2 linked regions of the Variovorax paradoxus genome follow. The protein of the gene in region 1 interacts with the protein of each later gene in a pairwise test. Links are inferred from orthologs where the notes say so. Each region holds a gene or a part of one and is shown in the gene's direction. Other genes may lie near its edges. The genes, in order: ribD and accC.

What was found.
Region 2: the proteins of ribD (region 1) and accC interact in binary tests that used the Escherichia coli proteins (3 or more experiments, as listed by UniProt). The link is inferred for Variovorax paradoxus from one-to-one orthologs.

Annotation. Positions count from the first base shown.
Region 1 is NZ_CP123990.1:5,367,811-5,370,936, forward strand. Bases 90-2,899 are described here. They hold ribD (bifunctional diaminohydroxyphosphoribosylaminopyrimidine deaminase/5-amino-6-(5-phosphoribosylamino)uracil reductase RibD), read left to right. Parts: upstream 90-835; coding sequence 836-1,963; downstream 1,964-2,899. Other genes in these bases: pilV (type IV pilus modification protein PilV), read right to left, coding at 99-671; QHG62_RS25700 (riboflavin synthase), read left to right, coding at 2,051-2,716; ribBA (bifunctional 3,4-dihydroxy-2-butanone-4-phosphate synthase/GTP cyclohydrolase II), read left to right, coding at 2,713-2,899. In the rest of the region: QHG62_RS25685 (PilW family protein), read right to left, coding at 1-52; more of ribBA, read left to right, coding at 2,900-3,126. UniProt on the Escherichia coli protein: Converts 2,5-diamino-6-(ribosylamino)-4(3h)-pyrimidinone 5'-phosphate into 5-amino-6-(ribosylamino)-2,4(1h,3h)-pyrimidinedione 5'-phosphate.
Region 2 is NZ_CP123990.1:4,788,058-4,791,324, forward strand. What follows is about bases 145-3,095. They hold accC (acetyl-CoA carboxylase biotin carboxylase subunit), read left to right. Parts: upstream 145-920; coding sequence 921-2,270; downstream 2,271-3,095. Other genes in these bases: QHG62_RS23015 (TlpA family protein disulfide reductase), read left to right, coding at 145-358; accB (acetyl-CoA carboxylase biotin carboxyl carrier protein), read left to right, coding at 457-918; prmA (50S ribosomal protein L11 methyltransferase), read left to right, coding at 2,289-3,095. In the rest of the region: more of QHG62_RS23015, read left to right, coding at 1-144; more of prmA, read left to right, coding at 3,096-3,179; QHG62_RS23035 (zinc-ribbon and DUF3426 domain-containing protein), read left to right, coding at 3,253-3,267. UniProt on the Escherichia coli protein: This protein is a component of the acetyl coenzyme A carboxylase complex; first, biotin carboxylase catalyzes the carboxylation of the carrier protein and then the transcarboxylase transfers the carboxyl group to form malonyl-CoA.

The DNA of each region.
Region 1 (3,126 bases):
CAATCATCAGCTCGACCAAGGTCATGCCGCGCTGGCGCGAATGCTGGTGCAAGGCCGGAAACCTTGGGAGGCCGGGTGCGTGCATGTCCGCCGCTCGCCTAGCCAGAAACCAACTGCATCACCAGGCGAGGCGGACGCTCCCTCTGCGGCTCGCCGTTGTGCTTTGCATTCGCAGCGTCGGCGTGCGGAACCCAGCCGAGCTTGACGACCACGCTGGAGCCGGACTGGCTGCATGCCCACTCGTACTCGCCGACGGAGGCGTTCCAGGGCTTGTCGTCGAAGCACACGCTGAGGCGGGCGCCGGGCAGCGCCTTGGCCACGCGGCGCTTCCACTCGTTCATGTCCCACGCAGCCAGGCTTTGTGGATTGCAAGCTGCCGCTGTGCATTCGCCGCCGGCATCAGCGGAAGCATCGCCATCCGCGGTCCAACTGGCCACGAGATAGGTATTGGCCGCATCGGTCCTGGCCGCCACGCCCGGATTCATGCGAACCTTTTCGGAGAGGTCGCGGGCAAGGTTGACTGCGGCTGCGAACGTCGCGGCCTCCTTGCCCGTACGAACGGCCGTGAGCAGCATGCCGATGGAGCCGAGCAAGCCGACGCTCAGCACCGCGATGGAAACAAGTACCTCCACGAGCGAAAAGCCCGCGTCGGCCCGTCCTGATGTAGCCATGTTTCGATGTCCTCCCCGTCCTGCAACTTCGGTTGCTTCTTTATTCCTGCATCGAAACTTGAGCGTAGGCTCGACTCCCAGCGGCGCGTTTGCCGTTCATCCGCTATTGACTGCCGCTCGTATGATCCAGCGGCTCCGGTGTTAAATAATTCTTCTCGCAGCCCATGCCCTCCCCCGAACAAGACGCGCAGCACATGGCCACCGCATTGCGCCTGGCTTCCGATGCGCTGTTGCTGACCGACCCCAACCCGCGCGTCGGCTGTGTACTGAGCGACGCAGAGGGCCGTGTGCTGGGCCAGGGCCACACGCAGCAGGCCGGCGGACCGCATGCCGAAGTGATGGCGCTGCGCGACGCTGCGGCCAAGGGCCATTCGGTTGCGGGCGCCACCGCCTATGTCACGCTCGAGCCCTGTTCGCATCACGGGCGCACCGGCCCCTGTTGCGATGCACTCATTGCGGCCGGCATCGGCAGGGTCGTGGCATCGCTCGCCGACCCGAACCCGCTGGTCGCCGGGCAGGGCTTTGCCCGCCTGCGCGCAGCGGGTGTCGAAGTGGAAACCGGCCCCGGCGCGGCCGAGTCGCGCGAACTCAACATCGGTTTCTTCAGCCGCATGGTGCGCAAGCTGCCCTGGGTGCGCCTCAAGGTGGCGGCTTCGCTCGACGGCAAGACCGGCCTTTCCAACGGCGTGAGCCAATGGATCACGTCCGAGACCGCCAGGGCCGACGGCCACGCGTGGCGGGCCCGTGCCAGCGCAGTGCTGACCGGCGTGGGCACCGTTCTCGAAGACAACCCGCGGCTCGACGTGCGCATGGTCGAGACGCCGCGCCAGCCGCATCTGGTGATCGTCGACAGCCATCTGCAGACGCCGCCCGACGCTCATGTTTTCATAGCAGGCCGTCCGGTGTGGATCTACGCGGCAACGCGAGACGAAAACCGCGCCGCTGCCCTGGAGGCGCGCGGCGCCACGGTCACCTGCCTGCCCAATGCGAGCGGCAAGGTCGACCTGGCCGCGATGCTCCAGGACCTGGCTCAGCGCGGCGTCAACGAGCTCCACGCCGAAGCCGGCCACAAGCTCAACGGCTCGCTCATCCGCGAAGGCTGCGTGGACGAGCTGCTGCTGTACCTGGCGCCAAAGCTGATCGGCAGCGGGCTGGATATGGCGAGCCACCTGCACGCCGAGGGGCCGCTCACCTCGCTGGAGGGCGCGCTGGCGCTCGAATTCAAGTCCGTGCAGATGCTCGGGCCGGACCTTCGAGTCGTGTCGCGCGTACGTGGGCGCGAGAGCTTCTAGCGGCCAGCCTCAGGCAACCGGAGGCGGATTGCACGGCCAAAGCGCCGCGGAAAGGCCGAGGGCCCTCGCATCTGCGAAAATGTGCGAATGTTCACCGGAATCATTACCGGCGTGGGGCGCATCGCCGCCATCCACGACCTCGGCACCTCCTCCTCCTACGGCAAAAGACTCGGCATTTCGGTGCCCGACGGATATCTTGACGATGTAGGCCTTGGCGACAGCATTGCGCTCAACGGCGCGTGCATGACCGTGACCACCCTCGATCCGGCGCAGCAGCTGTTCACCATCGACATTTCGGCCGAATCGCTCGACAAGACCGCCGGCCTCACCGAAGAGGGCGCCCGTATCAACCTCGAGAAGGCGCTGCGCGCGAGCGACCGGCTGGGCGGCCACATCGTTTCCGGCCATGTGGACGGCATCGGCACCGTGAGCCACTTTGCGCCCGTGGGCGAAAGCTGGGAACTGCGCGTGGTCGCGCCGCCCGCACTGGCTCGCTTTCTGGCCTACAAGGGCTCCATCACCATCAACGGCGTGAGCCTCACCGTCAACAGCGTGAGCGACATCGAAGACGGCGCGGAAATCAGCATCAACCTGATTCCGCACACCGTCGAAAACACCTCCCTGGGCAGCCTCACGGCCGGCTCCAAGGTCAATCTCGAAATAGACACCGTGGCGCGCTACGTGGAGCGCATGCTCCAGGCCGGCGTCCTGGTGCCAACCCCTTCCACGTATTCCAAGGACACCGCCGAATGAACGCCTCCGTCACCCCCATCGGCGCGCCCCGCGGTTCGCGGGCACCCGCGCCGATTTCTCCGGTCGAGGAGATCGTGGCCGACCTTGCCGCCGGCCGCATGGTCATTTTGGTGGACGAGGAAGACCGCGAGAACGAAGGCGACATCGTCATTGCCGCGGACCACATCACGCCCGAGGCCATCAACTTCATGGCCCGCCATGCACGCGGGCTGATCTGCCTCACGCTCTCGCGCGAAATGTGCGAGCGGCTGCAGTTGCCGCCCATGGTGTCGCGCAACGGCGCCAAGCACTCGACCGCCTTTACCGTTTCGATCGAAGCGGCCGAAGGCGTGACCACCGGCATTTCGGCCGCCGACCGCGCCCGCACCGTGCAGGCCGCCGTGGCGCGCAACGCCGTGGCCAGCGACCTG
Region 2 (3,267 bases), 580 kb from region 1 along the record:
TCGCGGCAAGCCGCTGCTGCTGAACTTCTGGGCGACCTGGTGTCCGCCGTGCGTAGAAGAAATGCCGATGATCGACCGCTTCTTCCGCGAAAGTAGCGGCAACGGATGGCAAGTCGTAGGCTTGGCTATCGATCAGCCGAGCGCCGTGCGCAAGTTCCTCCAGAAAACGCCGGTCAGTTACCCGGTCGGATTGGCCGGTTTGCAGGGCACGGAACTGGTAAAAAGCCTGGGCAACACAGCAGGCGGCCTGCCGTTCACGCTGGTCTTGAGCGGGGACGGTACTGTCGCGGCTCGTAAAATGGGCAAGCTTGAGCCCGCCGATCTGGACGGTTGGCGGCGTGAACTCGTTCACGGTTAGAATCAGATACACCTCGGCATTCGCCGCCAATCGCTAAAGATCAACGATTTTTAGCCAAGTTACATCCTATTGACCGGCAAAGTCGGCACTGGAGCCCCATGGATCTGCGCAAACTGAAGACACTGATCGACTTGGTGTCTGAATCCAATATTTCCGAACTGGAAATCACCGAAACCGAAGGCAAGGTTCGCATCGTCAAAGGCGGCGGCGCTGCCCCGGTGCAATATGTACAGACCGTGGCGGCACCTGCTGCTGCCGCTCCCGCAGCCGGTGCTCCGGCAGCGCCTGCGCTTGCCAGCGCACCGGCCGCCGAAGCCGCGCCCACGGGCCACGCAGTCAAGTCGCCCATGGTCGGGACCTTCTATCGGTCGTCCAGCCCCGGCGCACCGGCGTTCGTCGAAGTCGGCAGCAAGGTCAACGAGGGCGACACGGTCTGCATCATCGAAGCGATGAAGATCCTCAACGAAATCGAAGCGGACAAGTCCGGCACGATCACCCAGATCCTCGGCGAAAACGGTCAGGCAGTCGAATACGGCCAGCCGCTGTTCATCATCGAGTGACCATGTTCAAGAAGATCCTGGTTGCAAACCGGGGGGAAATCGCCCTCCGGATCCAGCGCGCCTGCAGCGAGCTCGGCATCAAGGCCGTGATGGTCTATTCCGAAGCGGACCGCGACGCAAAGTACGTCAAGCTGGCGCAAGAAGCCGTGTGCATCGGCCCGGCACCGTCGTCGCTGAGCTACCTCAACATGCCGGCGATCATCTCGGCGGCCGAGGTCACCGACGCCGAAGCGATTCACCCCGGCTACGGTTTCCTGAGCGAAAACGCCAACTTCGCCGAGCGCGTGGAGCAAAGCGGTTTCCAGTTCATCGGCCCGACGCCCGACAACATCCGCACGATGGGTGACAAGGTCTCGGCCAAGCAGGCCATGATCAAGGCCGGCGTGCCTTGCGTGCCCGGCTCCGAGGGCGAGCTGTCCGACGACGCCGCCACCAACAAGCGCATTGCGCGGGCCATCGGCTATCCGGTCATCATCAAGGCCGCGGGCGGCGGCGGCGGCCGCGGCATGCGCGTGGTGCACACCGAAGCGGCACTGGTCAACGCGATCCAGATGACCAAGGCGGAAGCCGGCGCTGCTTTCAACAATCCGGCCGTGTACATGGAGAAGTTTCTCCAGAATCCGCGCCACGTTGAAATCCAGATCCTGGCCGACAAGCACAAGAACGCGGTCTACCTGGGCGAGCGCGACTGCTCCATGCAGCGGCGCCACCAGAAGGTGATCGAGGAATCGCCGGCGCCCGGCATTCCGCGCAAGCTGATCGAGAAGATCGGCGAGCGCTGCGCGGCGGCCTGCAAGAAAATCGGCTACCGCGGCGCCGGCACTTTCGAGTTCCTGTACGAAAACGGCGAGTTCTATTTCATCGAAATGAACACGCGCGTGCAGGTGGAGCACCCGGTGACCGAGTTCACCACCGGCATCGACATCGTGAAGACGCAGATCATGGTGGCGGCGGGCGAAAAGCTGCCGTTCACCCAGCGCCAGATCGAAATGCGCGGCCACGCGATCGAGTGCCGCATCAACGCCGAAGACGCCTGGAAGTTCACGCCGTCGCCGGGCCGCATCACCATGTGGCACCCGCCGGGCGGCCCCGGGGTTCGCGTGGATTCGCATGCGTACACCAACTACTTCGTCCCGCCCAACTACGACTCCATGATCGGCAAGATCATTGTGTATGGCGACACGCGCGAGCAGGCCATGGCGCGCATGCGCACGGCGCTGAACGAAACCGTGATCGAAGGCATCCAGACCAACATTCCGCTTCACCGCGAACTGATGGTCGACGCCAAGTTCATGAGCGGCGGCACTAACATCCACTATTTGGAAGAGTGGCTGGCGGCGCACAAGCGCTGAGCAGCACCCGACGCCACCATGTTTGAACTTCGCCTGATGGCGCCGGAAGACCGGGTCGAAATGCTCAGCGACGCGCTCGACGCACTCGACGCGCTGAGCGTGTCGGTGGAAGATGCCGACGCGCAGACCGATGCCGAGCAGGCGCTGTTCGGCGAGCCCGGCATGCCGCCGCCCAAGGAGGGCTGGCAGCGGTCGCGCGTCATCGCGCTGTTCGCCGACGAAGCACTGGCCAAAGAGGCTGCGTCGGTGCTCGCGCTGCAGGACTTCTTCGAAGGCTGCGCGCTGCTCGGCGTGGCGCCGGTGCCCGACCAAGACTGGGTGCGGCTCACGCAGTCGCAATTCGCGCCGGTCGAGATCACGCCCGAATTCTGGATCGTGCCCACCTGGCATGAGCCGCCCGAGCAAGCCAGGCAGTTGATCAGGCTCGACCCGGGGCTCGCCTTCGGTACCGGGACGCATCCCACCACGCGCATGTGCCTGCGCTGGATCGCGAAGCAGGGCGAAGGTGCATTCAGCGACCAGCGCGTGCTCGACTACGGCTGCGGCTCAGGCATTCTTGCCATTGGCGCGGCAAAGTTCGGCGCAATCGATATCGATGCCGTCGACATCGACGAGGCCGCCGTCTCGTCGACACGCCTCAATGCCGAAGCCAATGGCGTGCGTCTGAATGCCGGCCTGCCGGAAGCGGCCAAGGGCAACTACAACACGGTGCTGGCCAACATCCTCGCGACGCCGCTCAAGGTGCTTGCGCCCTTGCTGCGCAGCCACGTGGCGCCGGGCGGGTCGCTTGTGCTCGCCGGCATTCTCGAGCGGCAGGCCGACGAGCTGAAGCAGGCCTATGCGCCCTATGCCGCGCTCGAGGTGAGCGACAGCGAGGACGGCTGGATCCTGATGACGGCTCGCTGCTGAGCAGCGCGGCCGGGATTTCGCACCGCCGCGCACCGCTCGCGGGGCGGGGGCCCGACCCTACAATCGCCCGGTCATGAGCCTTGTCACG